Regions from separate parts of the Streptomyces sp. NBC_01689 genome, predicted to be linked through region 3. Evidence: riboswitches for the same ligand, from Rfam matches in the RefSeq annotation. Region 3 holds a riboswitch; each other region holds the start of a gene.

Region 1 (7,507 bases), 1.2 Mb from region 3:
AGAGGTAGTCGGCGGTGTAGGGGACGCGGGCAGTGCGGTGGGTGGTGGGGTTGCAGGTGCCGGTGGGGGCGACGCCGCCGTGGGTGTTGAGACGCAGGACGGTGGTGGTCTTGGCGAGGAGTCCCTCGTTCTTGCCGGTCTGGTGGGCGCGGAGGAGGAGTTGGGGGATGTTGCCGGGGCCGTTGTCGAACTTGTTGAGGACGGTTCCGGTCACCGAGGAGTGGTCGGGTGCGATCCACTGCGGGGGGCCGGCGGGGCCGTGCTGGGCGAAGCTGTGCTGGATGTGGCCCTGGAGGGTGGCGTCGACGTTGTCCTGGGTGAAGGCGTAGGTGCCGTCGTCCTGCTTCGTGCAGGCGTAGACCTGCGCTCCCTTGACCACGCCCGCGAGCGCGGAGTGGCGGATGGCGTCGGGCAGCGAGACGGCTCCGGGCAGGGCGATCGCCTGGCCGCGGACCGCGCCGCCGGGGAACTCGCCGGTGTGGAGGTTGAAGTAGAACTGGTCGGGGTGGGCCTTGATGGTGTTCAGCAGCCGCGCGTCGGTGATCTTCACGCTGCCGAACACGAACGGGCCGCCGTCCTTGAGCTTCTCCATGAAGAACGGGATCTTGATGTCTCCGTTGGTACCGCGTGCTCCCTGGTGGAGGTGGGCCATGGTCGGGGTCGCGGTGCCGGTCCAGGCGAAGGCGAAGGAGACCTCGTCGCCCTGGATGCGCATGAGGGCCAGCGCGGTGCCGTCCTTGTCACCCACGGCCGGCTTGCCCTTCACCGGCACCTCGTTGTCACCCGTCAGGACCGAGGTGAAGTACCTCGCCCCCGGAGTGTCCTTGGAGTAGCGGCCGATGACACCCGCGGCCTGTGCCGCACCCGAGTGCTGGGCCGAACCCGCGGCGGGGTGGCCGACGTTCGCGTCGGCGGCGCCGTCCTCGCCGTTGCAGGCGGTCAGCAGCAGGGTGCCGGTGACGGCGGTCATCGCGATGGTGGCGAAACGCTTCAACATGCTGGGTCGTTCTCCCCGTGATAGCCGATCCGCGGAGGATCCGCGGTCGTTCTCCCTTCATCACGGGGCACCCGCGCCGCTTCCTCAGCCGATGACAGTCCTGAGACAGGCCTGAGAAGAGACGGGATCACTGCGGACACGATCTTGACATCCGCCCGGGTTCCCGTGCCCGGACAGCCACGCCACGAGGACGGACGGCCCGCCTGCCCGCCCGGCCGGGAACGCGGGGGCGGGCGACGGACGTGGACCGTGCGCTCCGGTCGAGCGCGGGATCGGGGCCGGACGTCGGACTGGTTAGGCTTTCGCCATGGACGCGGCCCTGACAAGCGGTGAGCACACCGGCGACGGCGATGAGCACACCGGCGGTGAGCAAACCGGCGGTGCGCACACCGAGCCCGTCATCCGGGACGCCAGGGAACTGGCCGCCGATCCGGAACGCGCGGCCGGGTTCGCGGAGTCGGCCCACCGGATCCTGGCGGACCTGGTCGCCGGAGGTGCCGCGCTGGGCTGGGTCGAACCGCCGTCGCCGGACGAGGTGGCGGAGCTGCTGGGACACGTCATGACCGCGGCGCGGAACGGGGACGCCGCCCTGCGAGCCGCGTACCTCGGCCGCCGGCTCGTCGGGCTGGGGTACTGGCTCCGCTACGCCCGGCCGACCCACCGGCCGCACGCCGACCTGGAGAAGATCGCGGTGGACGCAGCCGCCCACGGCCGGGGCGTGGGCCGGGCACTGACCACCGCGCTCGTCGCCGACGCCCGGGCGGCGGGCATCGAGGTCCTCACCCTGGACGCCCGCGGCGACAACACCGGAGCCCTGCACCTCTACCGTTCGCTGGGCTTCACCGAATACGGCCGTCTGCCCCGCTTCGTCGCGGTCGGTGAACACCGCTACGACAAGGTCTTCTTCATGCTGGACCTCCGCCGGCACGGCTGACCACCGGCGGCGGGGGAGAGAGCGGGCCCGAACGGCCGGATCCAGGACCGGGCAGTTTTCGAGAAGCGCCGGTGGCCCGGCGGCCCCTACCGTCGAGGTCATGAAGTCCATCGATTCCGTGACCCTCGAGGTGGCCGACACCACGGCCGCCGCCCGCTTCTACTCCACCGCCTTCGGACTGGAGCCGTCGCAGGTGCGCCTGCGTGACTCGCAGTCACCCACGACGGGGTTCCGCGGGTTCACCCTGTCCCTGGTGGTGTCCCAGCCGGGCAACGTCGACGCCCTGGTCGACGCGGCCCTGGAAGCGGGCGCCACCGCCCTGAAGCCCACCGCGAAGTCGCTGTGGGGCTACGGCGGCGTCGTCCAGGCCCCGGACGGCACGATCTGGAAGATCGCGACGTCGGCGAAGAAGGACACGGGCCCGGTCACCCGCGCCTTCGACGAACTCGTCCTCCTGCTGGGCGTCGAGGACGTCAAGGCCGCCAAGCGGTTCTACGTGGAGCGGGGCCTCACCGTCGGGAAGAGCTTCGGCGGCAAGTACGTGGAGTTCGTCGCCGGGCCGGGTTCCGTCAAGCCGGCCCTGTACAAGCGCAGCGCTCTCGCCAAGGACGCGGGTGTCCCCGCCGACGGCACCGGATCGCACCGGATCGTCCTCGCGGGCGCCACCGGCCCGTTCACCGACCCGGACGGGTTCGTATGGGAAGCCGACGTCCCTCTGCCGGCCACCGCTTGAGCCGGCGGAGGGGCACGGGTCAGGAGGCGGGGTCCGCCAGGTGTGGCAGTCCGTCGCGGACGAGCTGGGTGCGCGAGGTGAGGTGCAGCTTCGCGAACACCTTGTGCAGGTGATAGTCGATCGTGCGCGGGCTCAGGAAGAGCTGGTCCGCGATCTGCGGATTGGTCAGGCCCTGTGAGATCAGTGTGGCGATCTGGAACTCCTGCGGAGTGAGCCGGTCGACGGCACCGGGTTCGGTCCGCGGCGTCGTTCCCCCCGCCGCGCGGAGTTCGGCCGCGGTTCGCCGGGTGGTGGAACAGGTGTTCGCGGAACCCTGGGCCGGATCGACGTCGCCGTGAACAACGCCGGGTACGGGCTCTTCCCCGCCCCGAGCCGATGGGTCCTGGGAAGCGACTCCTACAGGTTCCTGCACGACGCCCTGACCGAGCGCCTGGCCGAACGGGAGACGCAGAAGGAATCCTCGGCCGCGACCGACCTGCCCGCCGCCTGACCGGCACCACCGCGGAGGGGCGGGGAGCGCGCGGACCGGGGAGGTCACGACCCCGCGGCCGCCTCGTTTGATGTGCTGATCCCTCGGCCCGCCGTCCGCTGTCCGCCGCCCGTCGACGGCCGGCGGACGGAGGCCGCTCGCGAGCGGCCCGAGGGGTGCGCCGAGCCGGCCCGAGACCAGGGCTTCGACGGCTCCGGGCCAGGCGCGTTCCCCCACGCAAGACGGCTTCGCCCTGATGCGATGATGGGCGGCGACAAGGCGACGGCGGAACGAGGAAGCCGGTGTGAATCCGGCGCGGTCCCGCCACTGTGATCGGCGACCCGATCCCCGACAGGCCACCGCCCCCCCACGGGTGCGAAGGCCCGGGTGAGCGGCGAACCGAGAGCCAGAGACTCACGCGGTCGCCTCCTCGACGACGGACCGGGGCGGACTTCCCCGGGCAGGAGGACGATCCGGCATGCCCACCGGGCCAGTTGACGAGACGGTCGGCACCCCGGCCGGACCGGGATCCACGGAGGAGGGGTCCGCGGACGAAGGGCCCGCGGACCGGCGTCCCGCGGACGGGAGAACAGCCGACCGGGGAGCAGCGGACCGGGCGACGACGGAGGCGGCCGCGGTCGGCTCCGTGCCGTGCCGGATCGTCGTGTGCCGGGACTGCTGTTGCGGCAGTCCCAAGGTGACCGGCGTCGACCACGGCGCGCAGACGTCGCGCCTCGCGGAGGCCGCTCCCGTAAGGGTCTCGACCTGTCTGGACGTGTGCGATCAGGCCAATGTGATCGTCGTGCAGCCCTCCTCGGCCGGGCGCGCGGCCGGTGGGCGGCCGGTCTGGCTCGGACTGGTCAACGACCGTGACGCGACGGAGGACATCAACACCTGGGTGCGGGCCGGCGGACCCGGGATCGCGCCGTGCCCGGACATCCTCGATCTGTACACCTTCACCCCGCCCCGGCGACGCCCCGTGCCCCGGCCGCGGTTCGGCGGCGCCTGAGCGCTCCGCGGTGTTCCGGTCGCCGGTCGGCCCGGCGACCGGCGCACGGGCCCTCGCGATGGAGGTCGACTGCGCCGCACTTCCGCGCGACTGGCTCGACATCGAACTCCCGTATGACGGGCGGCTGTCGTTCTCCTCCGGCCCGTGGCAGGTGGCGCCCGACCAGGGTGGGCCGCTGCTGCCGCCGAGAGGTCGTGGAACGGCGTCGGCCACCGCCCGTTCACGCTGAACCTCGGGTGGGCATCCGCGAGGCCATCGCCGCCCGGCAGTGGGAGAACCTTCTCCGCGCGCGGCGGTGGCGAGCGCGGCGAGGCATCGTCGTCCCGCGCGTGTCCTCCTCCGTGAGTGTCCCCGATGGACCTCCGAGAGTGTCCCCGGTGGCTCGGGTACTGCAAGAAATCGATGAAACAACGCAGGATTCCTACGGGAAGTTGGAAAGACGCGTCCGGTGTCTTGTCCGGGCGCCCGCGGACGCCCTACTGTCACCGCACCGGCACGGTCCGCTCCTCCCCCTTCGGCCCGCAGAGCGGACCCAGCGTCCTCGCCCGCTCCGTCGGCCCGGCTCCGCCCGACCCCCGCTCGACCGTGCTCACCCCCCATCCGTCCTCGTTCGTCCGTTCCGAGAGAAACGAGAATCTGATGTCGCGGTACAGCACGCGCGCGGCGGCGGAGCGGGTCCGCAGCCGGCCACGGAGACCGGCCAGGATCGCCACGGTGGTGACGGCGGCGGCCGCCGGACTCGTGCTCACACTCACCGCACCGGTCCCGGCGGCGCTCGCGGCGCCCGGGTCCGGCGGGCACGGCGGTGGCGGGGGAACCCCGGTGGTCACCCGGGCCGCGCTCGACCCGGCGCTGGTGGCGGGGCGCGGCGCGGCCGTGGACTTCGCCGAACAGGAGGCGGAGAACGCGGCGACCGACGGCACCGTCATAGGGCCCGACCGCACCGCCTACACCCTGCCCTCGGAAGCCTCCGGCCGGACCGCCGTACGCCTGAAGCCGGGCCAGTACGTCGAGTTCACGCTGCCGCGCGCCGCCAACGCCCTGACCGTGCGCTACAGCATCCCCGACGCCCCCGAAGGCGGCGGCATCACCGCGCCCCTGGACGTCTCCGTCGACGGCAGGCACCGCTCCACGATGACGCTCACCTCGCGCTACTCGTGGCTCTACAACCAGTACCCGTTCACCAACGACCCCCGGGCCGACCTGCTGCACCCGGACTGGTGGATCACCGAGTGCGGCTGCGTGCCGGCCTCCACCACTCCGGCACCCACCGTCGACAAACCGTTCCGGCCCAGCCACTTCTACGACGAGCAGCGGCTGTTGCTCGGCAAGCGGTACGCGGCGGGGGACACCGTCCGCCTCACCGCGCCCAAGGGCGGCGCCGCCGCCTGGACCGTGATCGACCTGCTCGACACCCAACTCGTCGGCGCGCCGCACGTCGAGGCGCGCGCGGCGAACGTCCTCGCGTTCGGCGCCGACCCCACCGGCCGGCGCGACGCGGGCGACGCGTTCGACCGGGCGGTCGCCTACGCGAAGAAGCGGCACCTCAAGGTGTACCTGCCGCCGGGCACCTACCAGGTGAACCGTCACATCGTCGTGGACGACGTGACGATCGTCGGAGCGGGCAGCTGGTACACGGTGGTCAGGGGGCACCAGGTCACCCTCGATACCCCGGCCCCCGACGGCTCCGTCCACACCGGTGTCGGTTTCTACGGCAAGGACGCGGCGGACGGCGGCAGTCACGACGTCCACCTGTCCGGGTTCGCCGTCGAGGGCGACGTCCGCGAGCGCGTCGACACCGATCAGGTCAACGCCGTCGGCGGGGCGCTGAGCGACTCGACGATCGACGGACTCTACCTGCATCACACCAAGGTCGGTATGTGGTTCGACGGACCGATGACGCGCCTGCGCGTCACCCGCAACGTGATCGCCGACCAGATCGCCGACGGCCTCAACTTCCACACCGGCGTGACCGATTCCACCGTCTCGGACACCTTCGTCCGCAACACCGGTGACGACGGTCTGGCCATGTGGTCGGAGAAGACCGGCAATTCGCGCAACGTCTTCTCCCACAACACCGTGCAGACCCCCGTCATCGCCAACGGCATCGCGCTCTACGGGGGTTCGGACAACAAGGTCACCGAGAACCTGATCGCCGATCCCATCAGGGAGGGCAGCGCGATCCAGGTCGGCTCCCGCTTCGGCGCCGAGCCGTTCGCCGGGCACCTGTGGATCACGGACAACACCACGGTCCGCTCGGGGCCGTTCGAGCTGAACTGGAAGATCGGGCTCGGCGCGATCTGGTTCTACGCGCTGGAGCGTGACATCGACGCCGACATCCAGGTCACCGGTGACCACTTCCTCGACACCACCTACAACGCGGTCATGCTGGTCTCCGATTTCCCGGTGAAGGACAAGTACGCGATCCGGGGCGTCCACTTCAAGGACATCCGCATCGACGGCACCGGCACGTCGGTGCTCAGCGCCCGCTCCGCCGGCTCGGCTTCCTTCGAGAACGTGGACGCCCGCAACGTCGGCGCGGTCGGCATCAACAACTGCGGATCGTTCAACTTCCCCGCCACAGGCGCCGAGTTCGCGGTGCAGGACCTCGGCGGCAACGACGGGGGCGGCACGACGGGCGCCTGGATGGCGTCCTGGGAACTGCCGAACACCATCACCTGCGACGACCGGCCCCCGGTGGTACCGCCGCCGGCCCCGGCGGCCTGGTGACGGACGGGGCCCGGGCGGACCCCTTCCGCACCGGCCGGCGAAGCGGTCCGATCCTCACGGGAGCGCTCGCAGGAACCGTCGACCGGGGCTCGCGGGCGACGCTTCCGTGAATCGTCCGGCAGGTGTGCGGTCACTCGTTTGCCGCACACCTGAAGGACCCGGCCGACGTTAATCGAATATGACCCAAGCGCGTCCCTTTGCCCCGTCGCTCCCCGGAGCCACGGCGGAGCGTCCCTCCGCGGCCCGAATCGCCGCGTCCGGGCGACCCACCTGCACGTTCGCCGCCACGTCCCCGTCATCCGACGGGGACGTCCCGGCTGTCACCCGGCCCTGAGCGGGCGGGGGCGGAATACCTGTGAACGACGACTATCCGGACCTCTCCTTCGCTCGGTACGAGCAACCTCCCGACTACCCGGGCGGGCCCGGCACCGACCGGTACGGCGGTGCCGCCGACGCCCTCTACGAACCGGGCTGGGACCCGGTCGAGGAACTCACGTACCTCTTGCAGGACGCGGCGGCCGCGGAGCAGGACGCCACCGTGCCGCCACCTCGCGGTGAACCCTCCTACGACGACGACCCGTCCGGCGATCCGATGGACAACCTGGTCCGGATCACCGCCGAGTTACCGCCCATCC
Region 2 (7,507 bases), 6.5 Mb from region 3:
GTCGACGTCCCCGGATCCTGGAAGGAACCATCGAGATCATGCGCGTTATCGCGGCCCGCGGCCCGGCGGAGGTCTTCGGATGACCGGCACCCAGGACGCCCGGGCGGCCACCGGCACCGACGACTCCGTCCTCCTGCGCACCGAGGGACGCGCGGCGTACCTCACGCTCAACCGGCCCCGGGCGATCAACGCCCTCACCCACACCATGGTGCGCCACATCGACTCCGCGCTCACCGCCTGGGAACACGACCCGGCCGTGCGGGCCGTCGTGGTGACCGGTGCGGGGGAGCGGGGTCTGTGCGCGGGCGGCGACATCCGGGCCATCCACGACGACGCCCGGCACGGGGACGGCACGGCCTCGACGGCCTTCTGGCGGGACGAGTACCGGCTCAACGCCCGTATCGCGCGCTACCCGAAACCGTATGTCGCCGTGATGGACGGCATCGTCATGGGCGGCGGTGTCGGGGTCTCCGCCCACGGCGGCGTACGGATCACCACCGAGCGTTCCCGGATCGCGATGCCCGAGACGGGCATCGGCTTCGTTCCGGACGTGGGCGGCACCTTTCTCCTCGCCCGCGCGCCCGGCGAACTCGGCACCCATCTGGCACTGACCGGAAACGCGGTCGGCGCGGGTGACGCCCTGCTGTGCGGACTGGCCGACCACTTCGTGCCGTCCGACTCCCTGCCGCGGCTGCTCCAGGAGCTCGCGCACGCGCCGGTACGGGAGGTGCTGGACCGTCACGCCGGGGCCGCGCCGGCCGGAGTGCTCGCGGAGGCACGGCACTGGATCGACGCCTGCTACTCCGCCGACACCGTCGAGGAGATCGTCGCCCGCCTGCAGGACCACGGGGACGGCGCGGCCAAGGAGGCGGCCGAGACCCTGCTCACCAGGTCACCCACCGCGCTCAAGGTCACTCTCGCCGCGATGCGCGCGGCCCGCGGCGCCAGTTCCCTGGAGAAGGTGCTCGACCAGGAGTACCGCGTCTCCTGCGCGGCACTCACCCGGCCCGACTTCGTCGAGGGGGTCCGCGCCCAGCTCATCGACAAGGACCGCGACCCCCGCTGGTCACCGGCGACGCTCGCCGAGGTCACCGACGCGGACGTAGCCGGCTTCCTCGCGCCGATCGGCGCGCGTGAACTCGGCCTCTCCCGCGCCGACTTCCCGGGTGAGGCACCTCGGTGACCGAGCCGCCGGGTGCGACAGACCGGGGCAGGGCATGCTCCGCGCCGACCGTCCCGCCGACCGGCGTGGGGTGACCATGCCGCCCCACGCCGACGGGGCTCGTCCCGAACGGCGCACCCCCGGCGTGGAGTTCACGGCCACCGGACGGAGACAGGCATTCAGCTCCGCGACGGAGGGGCGGGCGGCCCGCTCCGCCGACCGCTGACCCACAGGTCACGGCGGTCCGCGCCGCCCGGCGAGACGAAGATCACGGCATAGGGGACGGTCTTGGCCGTGAACCCGGCACGCGGTACGGTCAGTGCGATATCGACGACGGCATGGCGGAAGCCGGTGGAAATCCGGCACGGTCGCGCCACTGTGAACGAGGTCCCCGTTCCATGGGGATCTCTCAAGTCAGACCCGCAGCTGTCGTCCTGTGCACCACCGAGATGGGACGCGAACTCCCGAGGAGGTCCTGCCATGGCGCAGACCGTCGCTCCGCCGACAGCCACCCCGATCCCCGCCAAACTGCCGATCGGCACGATCGTGCCCTGGGCGGTCTTCTTCGGCATCCTGATGCTGGTCCTGCTCTACTTCGTCGGCGCCGAACAGGGCGCCACCGCCGTCGTCTCCGGCGAGGACGTTCACGAGTGGGTGCACGACGCCCGCCACCTTCTCGGCTTCCCCTGCCACTGACGAGGGACACCGCGCACCCATGAACTCCGCAACCGTCAGAAACCTTCTGGTGCGGGGCATGCTCGCCGGCCTCGCCGCCGGTGTGCTGGCCCTCGTCGTCGCCTACTTCCTGGGTGAGCCCAGCGTCGACGACGCCATCGGATTCGAAGAGGCCCATGCCCCGGCACACGGCCACGAGGTCGAGATCGTCAGCCGTAGCCTGCAGTCCACCGGTGGTCTCGCCACCGGTGTGCTGATCTACGGGGTCGCCTTCGGTGGCATCGCCGCCCTCGCGTACTGCTTCGCGCTCGGCCGCGTGGGCCGTTTCAGCCCGCGCGCGACGGCGCTGCTGCTGTCCGGCTGCGCGCTCGTCGCCGTGTACGTCGTGCCGTTCCTGAAGTACCCGGCCAATCCGCCGTCCGTCGGCGACCCCGACACCATCGGCAAGCGCACGACGCTGTACTTCCTGATGATGGTGCTCAGTGTCCTGCTCGCGATCGCCGCGGTGATCCTCGGCAAGCGACTCGCACCCCGATGGGGCAACTGGCACGCGACCGTCGCCGCGGTCGTCTTCTTCGCGCTCGTGATCGGGATCGCCTTCGCGGTCCTTCCGGTCATCAACGAGGTGCCGAAGGACTTCCCGGCCACCCTGCTGTGGCGGTTCCGTACCTCGGCTCTCGCCATCCAGATCACGCTGTGGACCGGATTCGGCCTGGTCTTCGGCGAGTTGGCGCAGCGTCTGCTGGTCCCGCGGCCGGCGGCCGTTCCGGCGGGGGCAACTCCCGTACCGCACTGACACCTTCGACCCGAGTCGACGCACCGGGAGGACCGCCGAGGCATCGGCGGACGACCCCGCGCGGAGGGCCCCCGGTACCGTCCGGGGGCCCTCCGGCGTTGTTGCCGAGCGTCTCCGCGCAGTCCGGCGAGAGGGTGCGGATGGGTGGGCACTCGCGACAGCGGACGACCCGTGACCGGCTCACGGGTCCCAGTGGGCCCCGGTCCATGAGGTGCCGGGGCGGGGCCTGTTGGTCCCCCGGACGGCGTCCGCGGCGGTTCTCACACCTCACCAGCGGGTCGTGGTGCGGAGCGCGAACCCGCCCTTTGCGGCGGTCGCACCATCGTCACGGCTCGATCGTGCCGACGCCGGGCGGCAGCGGCGCGTCGTCACGCGGTGTGGAGTGCGGGGGGCAGCGGGGACGTGGCGCACCCGCCGAACCGCCTCGGACGCGTGTGCCTGCTCGACGGGCCGTTCCTGTGGGCTCCTGTTCGGCTCCTGTGGTGACGAGCGACTGCTCGGGACGACGGACGTCGACGAACAAACCTGAGCCCGTGGGCAGTTGGGTCGCACCACTGTCCACGAGGGTCTTGGCGACCAGAGCCCGCCGTCCTCGTCAGGTCGGGTCTGCGGGCGGCGACACGGCCGTCGGTCGGAGACGACGACTTAGAGGTCCTAACAAAGGCGTTGGACGTGGCGGTGGGTGATGAGGCAGGTGGCGAGGCCGAGGAAGGCTTCGTGGATGTCGTCTCGTCGTTCCCAGCGGACGCGTAGGCGGCGGAAGCCGTGCAGCCAGGCGATGGTCCTCTCGACGACCCAGCGGAAAACGCCCAGGCCGGAGCCGTGTTCCACACCTCGTTCGGCGATGACCGGGCGAATGCCGCGGTCCCATAGCAGGCGGCGGTACTTGTCGTGGTCGTAGCCGCGGTCGGCGAGTAGTGCGTCGGGGCGGCGTCTGGGCCGGCCGACGCGTCCGGCCACGGCCGGAACCTTGTCCACCAACGGGAGCAACTGCGTGACGTCGTTGCGGTTTCCGCCGGTCAGCGACACGGCGAGGGGGATGCCTTGGGCGTCGGTCAGGACGTGGTGCTTGCTGCCTGGTCGTGCGCGGTCGACCGGGCTGGGTCCGCTTTTGGGCCGCGTCGGGCTGCCCTGACATGGGAGGAGTCGATCACCGCCCGCGACCAGTCCAGCTTGTCCTTCGACCGCAGCTTCTTCAGCAGCACAAGATGCAGCGCGTCCCAGACTCCGGCCTCGTTCCAGGCGGCCAGACGCCGCCAGCAGGTCATGCCCGAGCCGAAGCCCAACTCCTGCGGCAGGTACTCCCATTGGATCCCGGTGTGCAGGACGAACAGGATCCCGCACAGGGCCTGCCGGTCCGGCACACGCGGTCTGCCCTCCGCCAGCTTCGGTGCCGGCACGGGCAACAACGGTTCGATGAGCGACCACAGTTCATCCGACACGATCCACGGTCGCGACTGACGCTTTCCCACGACCAGACCAACGACCATCCCAACCGAAAGTCACATGATCAACAGCTTCTGTTAGGGCCTCTTACGCGGATGCGGCACCCCGGTCGACACGGGGGCGGGAACCGCCGGGCCCCGAGCGGCGACACGGTGGAGGGACAGCGGTTCCGCGACGGCACCTCGGCGCAGCTGTGCGGCGATCCGTGTGGATGTCGGCAGTGGGGCTCGGTACGGCGGCAGGCAGTCCGTGCGGTGGCCGAAAGACCGGCCGACGGGGGCAGCCGGCGTCGGTCCGGTGTGGGACGCCGCCGACTGGCCGCCTTGTGCCGCGCCTCCTCCCGGCTGCCGTTCGAGGAGCGACGAGAACGGGGGTCCGTTCGGCCGCCTGTACCCGGTGGCCTGTCGCGTGCCGTGAGCACACGCCACGGACACAGTCGATGTGCCGACAGCCGAACTCGGCCTGTGGGCCGGGGATGTCGCCCGGTGGGCCGAGGGGCGGGCGGCTCGGGAATCGTCGTCGAGCGGTCGGGCGGGTGCCCGCACCGCCGGTGATGTCGCCGGTCGTCACCTGTCGCACGGATGCTCCCTCCCCAGGATCAGGCGGCGACGCGGCGCGCAGCGCGCAGGCCGGAGCGGCGCGCCGTACCGATGTCCGACGCGGATCGTGTTCGCGTGATCACGGATCATAGCGTCCGCCGCGTGTCTTCCGGACAACGAAGCGGATGATCGCGCGAACGCGCCCGCCGAGGAGGCGGCGTCACCCCGTCGGCGGTGGAGCGGCGGCCGCGGAGGTGTCGTGCCACGCGGCCGGGCCGGGCCGGACGCCCGCCGAATTCCGCTACTCCTGCCGGGAGGGGGCCCGGCCGGCGTCACCACAAAGGTTCCGCCCGAGGTCAAAGGTGATCTCCACAGCCTTACCGGGATCGTTACCTGTTTGCCCCGTTGACACTCCGCATCCTCGCTACCTAGTGTCACGCCAACGTTCCGAATGCGTGGCGATATTTCGAACGGTGAAGGGCAACAGGCCTGCGCATCAATGAAGTTGGCGCACGTCTGGCTGGGGTGTGCCGTGGCGCGGGCCGACATGCGCCGAGGTGCACGCCGGTAGGGGGATCGTCGGGGCCGAGGCCTCCGGCGGTGCCGGGCGCCGTCGGCGCACCGAGCGGCAATCTGCGAGACACGGAGGCTTCTGAGCACCAATCCCGTTCAAGCCGAGCGACCCGGCCACCGGTCATCTCGCGGGGAATCCCCGGTAGTCCACGCCCGTGGTGATGAACCAAGGGTTGTGGCGCCCTCGGCGGCCGTGGGCCGAACCGCGAGGCCGCCGAGCCGACGTACCGCGGTGTATGCCGCTCCATGTGAGGTTCGGCCCGTGTCCGCCTCCACGGATCTCCCTCCGTCCGTTCCGAGGGTCGCGCTCGGAACCCGTCGGTGGCGGTCGCCTCCGTCCGGCCTCATACCTTTCCGCAGTCACCTGATATGCCGTCATCTCCTCAACGACGAGAAGAACAAGGATCGATCATCATGCGCAACCGAAGAGCCGGCCTCGCCGCCCTCGCCGGAACCGTCTCCGTCGCTCTCACCCTGTCCGCCTGTGGCAAGGACAGCGAGGACAGCCCGGAGGGCGGCACCATCGGCATCGCGATGCCCACCCAGGCCTCCGAGCGCTGGATCGCCGACGGCAAGAACGTCGTCAAGGACCTTCAGGCCAAGGGGTACAAGACGAAGCTGGTCTACGGCGACGACGACCCGAAGAACCAGGTGTCGCAGATCCAGGAGCTGATCACCCAGCACGTCAGCGCCCTGATCGTCGCGGCCATCGACAACAAGTCGCTGAACAACGTGCTCCAGCAGGCCGCCGACGCCAAGATCCCGGTGATCTCCTACGACCGGCTCATTCTCGGCACCAAGAACGTCGACTACTACGCCTCGTTCGACAACGAGCAGGTGGGCCGGCTCCAGGCGCGTTACATAGTGGAGAAGCTCGGTCTGGAGGACGGCAAGGGGCCGTTCAACATCGAGCTCTTCGCGGGTTCGCCCGACGACAACAACACCAAGTACTTCTTCGACGGCGCCATGCACCTTCTGAAGCCGTACCTCGACAGCAAGCGGCTGATCGTCCAGTCCGGCGAGACCGAGCTCAGCGACGTGACGACCCTGCGCTGGGACGGCCCCACCGCCAAGAAGCGCATGACCGGCATCCTCGCCAATTCGTACGGCACCAAGCAGGTCGACGCGGTCCTGTCGCCCTACGACGGCATCTCCATGGGCATCCTGGGCGCGCTCAAGGCCGACGGCTACGGGACCGCCGCCAAACCGCTGCCGGTCATCACCGGCCAGGACGCCGAACTCGCCTCGGTGAAGTCGATCATCGAGGGCGGACAGGCGCAGACCGTGTACAAGGACACCCGGGAGCTCGCGGACATCACCGCGACCATGGTCGACGCGGTGCTCACCCACCAGCAGGTGAGGGTCAACGACACCCGGACGTACGACAACGGCGCCAAGGCCGTGCCCGCCTATCTGCTGCAGCCGAAGAGCGTCGACAAGTCCAACTACGAGGTCGCCCTGGTCGCGACCGGCTACTACACCGACGCCGAGCTCAAGTAGCCCCGCACGGCCGCGGCTTCGCCCTTGTTCCGGTGTCCGCGCCGATACCGCTCACCGGCCGGTGCCCGGACCGGGCGGGGCGGGGCCGGCCGTCCCGGTCGGGACGGCCGGCCCCGTCGCGTGCGGGGGTGTCCTACGGCGCGGAGAGTTCGGCGGTGAGGCGTCCGGTCCAGGGGCACCAGTAGAGGCCCGGCAGGAAGGCGCCGCCGGCCTCGTCCAGGTGGTCCTCGACATAGGGGACGGTGGCGTCGCAGACCTCGATGGCCGCGTCGGCGAAGCTGACCGTGTCGGGGTTGTAGTGGAAGTCCCACTGGGGGTTGTAGCGGGCCTGGGTCTTGATGATCCGGCCGATGACGACCTTGCGGTCCCCGTTCCTGACGATGTCACGGGCTTCCTGGATCAGGCCCGGCCTGGTGATCTCGACGACGAAGTTGTGGCCGGTGACGTCCCGCAGGTTGAAGTACGCGGCGTCCGAGGCGGCGCCGGCCGGTCCGGCCTGGCCGACGGTCACCGCGAGCAGCGTGGCGGCCGCGAGGGTGCAGATCCTGGAAGTGATGCGTCGCATGAAGGCAGCTCCGTGCCTCGGGCCGTGATCATCACGGCCGGTCGTCGCTGAATGTAGCGACTTCGTCACGCAAAGTGAACAATCCCGGATGTCGGGTCGCCGGGTCCGGGATCCGGTCGGTCCGCTCGCGGGCCGGGGCACCACCGCCCCGCCCGCGTCATCCGTCCGTGCCGTCGGCCTCCGTCCGGCGTACGAGATCGAGTGCCCGTCCCAGCGTGGTGAGCCGGGCGTCGAGCGTGTCGCCCGCGGGA
Region 3 (7,507 bases):
ACAGAAGCCTGGGTAAATGGAACACATCACGCTCCTCCTCGGAATCGTGATCGTCACCGCTCTCGTGTTCGATTTCACGAACGGTTTCCACGACACTGCCAACGCGATGGCGACGACCATCTCGACCGGCGCTCTGAAGCCCAAGACGGCGGTGGCCATGTCCGCCGTGCTGAACCTCGTCGGTGCGTTCCTCTCCGTGGAGGTCGCCAAGACGATCTCCGGTGGACTCATCAACGAAGAGGGCATCCGCACCGAAGTGATCTTCGCGGCGCTCGTCGGCGCCATCCTCTGGAATCTGCTGACCTGGCTCCTGGGTCTGCCCTCCAGCTCCTCCCACGCCCTGTTCGGCGGCCTGATAGGCGCCGCGGTCATGTCCGCCGGCTGGTCGTCGGTGAACGGCTCGACCGTCGTCACCAAGGTCCTGATCCCCGCGGTCGCCGCGCCCGTCGTGGCCGGACTCGCCGCGATGCTGGCCACCCGGCTGACCTACCGGATCGGCGGCCGCGCCGACCAGCGGGCCACCGCCAAGGGGTACCGCGCCGGCCAGATCGCCTCCGCCGGTCTGGTCTCGCTGGCGCACGGCACGAACGACGCGCAGAAGACGATGGGCATCATCACCCTCGCCCTGGTCACCGGCGGCGTGATCGCCCCCGGCTCGAACCCTCCCACCTGGGTCATCGTCTCGGCCGGTACCGCCATCGCGCTCGGCACCTACCTGGGCGGCTGGCGCATCATCCGCACGATGGGCAAGGGGCTGACCGACCTCGCGCCGCAGCAGGGCTTCGCCGCCCAGACCAGCGCCGCGACGGCCATCCTGGCCTCCTCCCACATCGGCTTCTCCCTCTCCACCACCCAGGTCTGCTCGGGTGCCGTGATGGGCTCGGGTCTCGGCCGCAAGGGCGGGGTCGTCCGCTGGTCGACCGCGACCCGGATGTTCGTCGCCTGGGGCCTGACCCTGCCGGCCGCCGGACTGGCCGGTGCCGCGGCCGAGTTCCTGACCAAGCAGGGCACCTGGGGCATCGTCCTCACCGGCGCGCTCCTGGTCGCCGGCGCCGGCGTCATCTGGACGCTGTCCCGCCGCCAGCCGGTCACCGTCGACAACGTCAACGAGGCCACCGAGCCGGCCGGCGTCGTCACCACCGCGATGGCCGCGGTCACCCCGCCGCCCGCGGGCCCCGTCACCGGAGACCTGTCCGGTGATCTGAAGACCACCATCCCGGCCCCGGACGCGGAGCCCACCCGCCCGGCCACGGTGTAAGGACAGAACCCCATGAACATCGACTGGGCAGCCCTCGCCTCCGTCTTCGGAGTCAGCCTCGTGGTCACCGTGGCCCTCGTCGGCCTCTTCACCCTCGGCATCGTCGGCCTCACCAAGCGTGAGTCCGCGCCCGCCCGGGGCGGTTCGGCCGCTCTCGCGGTCACCGGCGCGTACGTGTGCTTCGCCGCGTGCGCCGCGGCGGTGGCCTACGGGATCTATCTCATCGTCGGCAAGTGACCGGGCGCCGGTGACGGCGCGCCGGTAAACAGCCCGAAACGGGCGGCACTTCACCTGGGGTGCGGGACGGAGCGACGTCCCGCACCCCACGTGTACGCCCTCCCGCACCCCGTGCGCACGTCCTCCCCCGCCCCGCGCCGTGTGGGCCTTCGCACACTCTCCCCTCGCAGGTCAACGGCAAGTTGACGGGTCCCGCGACCCGTGGTGGACTGCCGGGGCCAAGTACGGCGACAGAAGAGGAAGCCGGTGAGAATCCGGCGCGGTCCCGCCACTGTGACCGGGGAGAGAACTCCCCGGGAGCCAGGAACTCTCAGCGCCGGTCTCGTCGAACCAGGGCGTGGACACCCTGAGTGAGGACATATCGCCATGCGCGGCTGCCCGTTGCCGGTATTGCTGAGTACGAGGGTCACGCTCCACCGCACGGCCGGCTGACCCCGTGCGTGCCGATCGCGTCTTCGCGTACGGCGCCGGCGCGGGCCTCCTCGGCGACCTGCTGCTCGGCGATCCCCGCCGGGGCCATCCGGTCGCCGTGTTCGGACGGACCGCGGGAGCCGTGGAGCGGTTGCTGTGGCGCGACCACCGCGGGTGGGGAGCGCTGCACACCACCGTCTGCGCCGGAGGCGCCGGAGTCCTCGCCGCGCTCGCGAGCCGTGGCGTACGCCGTTCCCCCGCCGCTTCCATCGCCCTGACGGCCGCCGCCACTTGGGCCGTCGTCGGGGGCACCTCCCTCGGGCGCGAGGCACGGGCGATCGGTGCCGCGCTCGGCGCCGGCGACGTCGAGGCCGCCCGCGCCCGGCTGCCGCACCTGTGCGGACGCGACCCGCAGGCACTGGACCGCGACGGCATCGCGCGGGCGGTCGTCGAGTCCGTCGCCGAGAACACCTCCGACGCCGTGGTGGGCGCCCTGGTGTGGGGCGCCGTCGGCGGGGTGCCCGGACTGGTCGCGTTCCGTGCCGTCAACACGCTGGACGCCATGGTGGGGCACAGATCCGCCAGATACCTGCGCTACGGCTGGGCCTCCGCGCGCCTCGACGACGTCGCCGGCTGGCCGGGCGCGCGGCTGACCGCGGCGCTCGCCACGGTCGCCGGCGGCGACCCGCGCGGGGCGGCACGCGCCTGGCGCGCCGACGCCCGCCGGCACCCGAGCCCCAACGCCGGTCCGGTGGAAGCCTCGTTCGCGGGCTCCCTCGGGGTGCGGCTCGGCGGGACCCTCTCGTACGCGGGCCGGGTCGAGCACCGGCCCGTCCTCAACGGCGGCGGGCGTCCCGTGCACGTCGCCGACATCGAACGTGCCGTACGGCTCTCGCGGCGCGTCGGCTGGCTCGCCCTCGGCGTGAGTGCCGCGGGGCGACTGCTGGCCGGGCGCGTGCGCGCCGGCGGACCTCTCCCGAAGGGGCGTACGACATGAGCGGCGGTCTTCTCGTCGCCGGCACCACCTCGGACGCCGGCAAGAGCGTCGTGACGGCGGGGATCTGCCGGTGGCTGGTGCGGCAGGGCGTCAAGGTCGCGCCCTTCAAGGCGCAGAACATGTCCCTGAACTCCTTCGTGACCCGCGGGGGTGCGGAGATCGGGCGCGCGCAGGCCATGCAGGCGCAGGCCGCCCGGGTGGAACCGACCGCGCTCATGAATCCCGTGCTGCTCAAGCCGGGCAGCGACCGCAGCAGTCAGGTCGTGCTGATGGGCAGACCGGTGGGCGAGATGACCGCCCGCGGCTACCACGGCGGCCGCCAACAACAGCTCCTGGGCACCGTGCTGGACTGCCTCGCCGAGTTGCGGGGCACGTATGACGCGGTGATCTGTGAGGGGGCCGGCAGTCCTGCCGAGATCAATCTGCGGCGGACCGACATCGTGAACATGGGGATCGCCCGCAACGCGGGGCTGCCGGTGCTCGTCGTCGGTGACATCGACCGCGGCGGTGTGTTCGCCTCGTTCTTCGGGACAGTCGCGCTGTTGTCCCCCGAGGACCAGCGGCTCGTCGCCGGGTTCCTGGTCAACAAGTTCCGCGGCGACGTGTCCCTGCTGGAACCCGGGCTCGACATGCTCGAGGACCTCACCGGACGCCGTACGTACGGGGTCCTGCCCTTCCGGCACGGTCTGGGGATCGACGAGGAGGACGGGATGGCGGTCTCCCTGCGGGGTGCCGTACGGGAGTCGGCGGTCGCCGGACCGGTCGGCGAGGACGTCCTGCGCGTCGCGGTCTGCGCGGTCCCCCTCATGTCCAACTTCACGGACCTGGACGCCCTGGCCGCCGAACCCGGCGTGGTCGTACGGTTCGTGGACCGGCCCGCGGAACTGGCCGACGCCGACCTCGTCGTCCTTCCCGGCACCCGGGGCACGGTGGCGGCGCTGCGCTGGCTGCGGGAACGCGGGCTCGCGGAGGCCGTCCGGCGCCGGGCGCGGGACGGCCGTCCCGTGCTCGGGATCTGCGGCGGCTTCCAGATCCTCGGCGAACTCATCGAGGACGAGGTGGAGTCCCGGGAAGGCGCCGTCGAGGGTCTCGGACTGCTCCCGGTGCGGGTGCGTTTCGCACGCGAGAAGACCCTCGCCCGCCCGTCCGGCGAGGCGCTCGGCGAACCCGTCGAGGGGTACGAGATCCATCACGGCGTCGCCGAGGTGACCGGTGGCGAACCCTTCCTGGACGGCTGCCGCGTGGGTGCCGTCCTGGGCACCCACTGGCACGGTTCGCTGGAGTCGGACGGCTTCCGGCGGGCCTTTCTGCGCGAGGTGGCGGCCGCCGCGGGCCGCCGCTTCGTACCGGCCGCCGACACGTCGTTCGGGGCGCTGCGCGAGGAGCAGCTCGACCGGCTCGGCGATCTGATCGAGGAACACGCGGACACGGACGCGCTGTGGCGGCTCATCGAGTCGGGCGCGCCGCAAGGACTGCCCTTCATTCCACCGGGAGCGCCCGCATGAGCACAGTGTTGTTGTTGTCGACCGCCGACACCGATCTGCTGGCGGCGCGTGCCTCCGGCGCCCCGTACCGGATCGGGAACCCGACCCGGGTGGAGGTGGGCGAGGAACTCCCCCGGCTCGTCGAGGGCGCGGACGTCGCCGTCGTGCGGCTGCTGGGCGGGAAGCGGGCCTGGGAGGAGGGTCTCGCGTTCCTCCGGGCGTCCGGCGTCCCGACCGTGCTCCTCGGCGGCGAGTCCGTCCCGGACGCCGAGCTGATGGCCGAGTCCTCGGTGCCGGCCGGTGTGGTCGCCGAGGCGCTGCGCTATCTGGTCGAGGGCGGGCCGGAGAACCTCACCGAACTGGCCCGGTTCCTCTCCGACACCGTGCTGCTCACCGGTGAGGGTTTCGAGGAGCCGCGCGCGATGCCCGAGTACGGCGTCCACGGCGAGCGCGAGTTCGTCGAGGGCCGCCCGACCGTCGGGGTGCTCTTCTACCGGGCCCACCAACTGGCCGGGAACACCGCCTTCGTGGACACGCTGTGCGACGCGATCGAAGCGCGCGGCGCCAATGCCCTCGCCGTGTACTGCGGTTCACTGCGCGGCGCCGACAGCGGTCTGTACGAGCTCCTCGGCCGGACCGACGCGCTGGTGGCCACCGTGCTCGCGGCCGGCGGCACGCACGCCTCGGAAGCGTCCGCGGGCGGCGACGACGAGGCCTGGGACATCGGCGCCCTCGCCGATCTCGACGTCCCGGTGCTGCAGGGGCTCTGCCTGACCTCGTCGCAGCGGGCCTGGGAGGAGTCGGACGCCGCCCTGTCCCCCATGGACGCGGCGATGCAGGTCGCCATCCCGGAGTTCGACGGACGGCTCGTCACGGTGCCGTTCTCCTTCAAGGAGCAGGGTCCCGACGAGGTCCCCGTGTACATGGCCGATCCCGAACGGGCCGCGCGGGTCGCCGGGATCGCCGTGCGGCACGCCCGGCTGGGACACAAGCCGAACGCGGAGAAGAAGCTGGCGCTGGTCTTCACCGCCTACCCGACCAAGCACTCGCGGGTCGGCAACGCGGTGGGCCTCGACACACCCGCCTCCGCCGTACGGGTCCTGGACGCGCTGCGGGACGCCGGCTACTCCCTCACCGAATACCCCGACAACGGCGACGAGTTGATCCACCGCCTCATCGCCGCCGGGGGTCATGACGTCGAGTGGCTCACCGAGGAACAGCTGGCGTCCGCGCCCGCCCGGGTGCCGCTGGCCGACTACCGGGCCTGGTTCGACCGGCTCGACCCGGGGCTGCGGGACGGCATGCTGGAGGCGTGGGGCGAACCGCCGGGCAACCTGTACGTGGACGGCGACGACATCGTCCTCGCGTCCCTGCGGTTCGGGAACGTCGTCGTGATGATCCAGCCGCCGCGGGGATTCGGCGAGAACCCGATCGCGATCTACCACGACCCGGACATGCCGCCGTCGCACCACTACCTGGCGGCCTACCGCTGGCTGGAGAACAGCTTCGGCGCCGACGCCGTCGTGCACATGGGCAAGCACGGCACGATGGAGTGGCTGCCCGGCAAGGGACTCGGGCTCAGCCGCGGCTGCGCGCCCGACGCCGTCCTCGGTGAACTCCCGCTCGTCTACCCCTTCATCGTCAACGACCCGGGCGAGGGCACCCAGGCCAAGCGGCGGGGGCACGCCACGGTCGTCGACCACCTGGTGCCGCCGATGGCACGCGCCGACACCTACGGGGACCTCGCCAAGCTGGAGCAGCTCCTCGACGAGTACGCCCTCGTCAGCGATCTGGACCCGACGAAGGCCCCGGCGGTCCGCGCACAGATCTGGACCCTCGTCAAGGCGGCCGAGCTCCATCACGACCTGCACGTCGCCGAGCAGCCGGACGACGGCGACTTCGACTCGTTCGTGATGCACATCGACGGCTATCTCTGCGAGATCAAGGACGTGCAGATCAGGGACGGCCTGCACGTCCTGGGCGGCGGTCCGGAGGCCGAGCCGCGCGTCAACCTGGTCCTGGCCGTGCTGCGCGCCTCCCAGGTGTGGGGTGGTGCCGCGAACGCGCTGCCGGGTCTGCGGGCCGCCCTCGCCGGGCACTTCGGGCTGTCCGAGAAGGAGCTGCTGAGCGAGCCCGGCGCGGCGGTCAAGGTGCCGGTGGAACTGACGGACCTGGTCGGGGGCCCGGCGCGGACGGGTGCCGACGCGATCGACCTGCTGGAGCAGTTGTGCCGCCGCGCGGCCGAGGGCATGGAGGAACGCGGCTGGGACGGCGCGGCCGTGCCCGCCCTGGTGCGTGAGGTGCTGGGCACCGAACTCCCGGACGCCGTCGCGGTGCTGGAGTTCGCCTGCCGGGAGGTCGTGCCCCGGCTGGCCCGGACGACGGACGAGATCACCCACATCCTGCGGGCCCTGGACGGCGGTTACGTCCCCGCCGGTCCGTCGGGATCCCCGACCCGCGGACTGGTGAACGTCCTGCCGACCGGCCGGAACTTCTACTCGGTCGATCCCAAGGCGATTCCCTCCAGGCTGAGTTGGGAGGTCGGCCAGTCGCTCGCCGACTCGCTGGTGCAGCGGTACCTGCAGGACACCGGCGCGTACCCGCAGTCCGTGGGCCTGACGGTCTGGGGGACCTCCGCGATGCGCACCCAGGGCGACGACATCGCGGAGATCCTGGCGCTGCTGGGCTGCCGGCCGGTCTGGGACGACGCCTCCCGCCGGGTGACCGGCTTCGAGGTCGTCCCCCTGGACGAGCTGGGCCGGCCGCGCATCGACGTCACGGTGCGCATCTCCGGCTTCTTCCGGGACGCGTTCCCGCACGTGGTCGGCCTCATCGACGACGCGGTGCGCGCGGTGGCCGAGCTGGACGAGCCCGCGGACCGCAACCACGTCCGCGCGCACGCCGACGAGGACACCGCCGAGCACGGCGACCGGCGGCGCGCCACCTCGCGCATCTTCGGCTCCAAGCCGGGAGCCTACGGAGCCGGTCTGCTGCCGCTGATCGACGCCCGCAACTGGCGCTCCGACGCGGACCTCGCCGAGGTGTACGCGGTGTGGGGCGGATACGCCTACGGGCGCGGCCTGGACGGCCGGGCGGCGCGCGGTGACATGGAGACCGCGT

Evidence for each region. Region 3 has a riboswitch for cobalamin ahead of OG776_RS31210 (cobalamin biosynthesis protein). Riboswitches for the same ligand answer to the same signal wherever they lie in the genome.
Region 1: another riboswitch for cobalamin. It lies ahead of OG776_RS36420 ((2Fe-2S) ferredoxin domain-containing protein); the one in region 3 lies ahead of OG776_RS31210 (cobalamin biosynthesis protein).
Region 2: another riboswitch for cobalamin. It lies ahead of OG776_RS03115 (CbtB domain-containing protein); the one in region 3 lies ahead of OG776_RS31210 (cobalamin biosynthesis protein).

Annotation. Positions count from the first base shown of each region.
Region 1 is NZ_CP109592.1:8,479,508-8,487,014, forward strand. Features, by position in the region: gene OG776_RS36400 (CHRD domain-containing protein) at 1-997, opposite strand, end outside; gene OG776_RS36405 (GNAT family N-acetyltransferase) at 1,305-1,931, shown strand; gene OG776_RS36410 (VOC family protein) at 2,032-2,664, shown strand; gene OG776_RS36415 (helix-turn-helix transcriptional regulator) at 2,684-3,076, opposite strand; cobalamin riboswitch at 3,381-3,569, shown strand; gene OG776_RS36420 ((2Fe-2S) ferredoxin domain-containing protein) at 3,780-4,142, shown strand; gene OG776_RS36425 (glycosyl hydrolase family 28-related protein) at 4,782-6,872, shown strand; gene OG776_RS36430 (DUF2637 domain-containing protein) at 7,228-7,507, shown strand, end outside.
Region 2 is NZ_CP109592.1:777,889-785,395, reverse strand. Features, by position in the region: gene OG776_RS03120 (enoyl-CoA hydratase/isomerase family protein) at 80-1,183, shown strand; cobalamin riboswitch at 1,462-1,607, shown strand; gene OG776_RS03115 (CbtB domain-containing protein) at 1,643-1,858, shown strand; gene OG776_RS03110 (CbtA family protein) at 1,878-2,633, shown strand; one part of gene OG776_RS03105 (IS5 family transposase) at 3,288-3,745, opposite strand; one part of gene OG776_RS03105 (IS5 family transposase) at 3,745-4,123, opposite strand; gene chvE (multiple monosaccharide ABC transporter substrate-binding protein) at 5,606-6,691, shown strand; gene OG776_RS03095 (BP74-related protein) at 6,825-7,256, opposite strand; gene OG776_RS03090 (LLM class flavin-dependent oxidoreductase) at 7,414-7,507, opposite strand, start outside.
Region 3 is NZ_CP109592.1:7,300,358-7,307,864, reverse strand. Features, by position in the region: gene OG776_RS31220 (inorganic phosphate transporter) at 17-1,258, shown strand; gene OG776_RS31215 (hypothetical protein) at 1,271-1,495, shown strand; cobalamin riboswitch at 1,684-1,824, shown strand; gene OG776_RS31210 (cobalamin biosynthesis protein) at 1,932-2,903, shown strand; gene OG776_RS31205 (cobyric acid synthase) at 2,900-4,408, shown strand; gene cobN (cobaltochelatase subunit CobN) at 4,405-7,507, shown strand, end outside.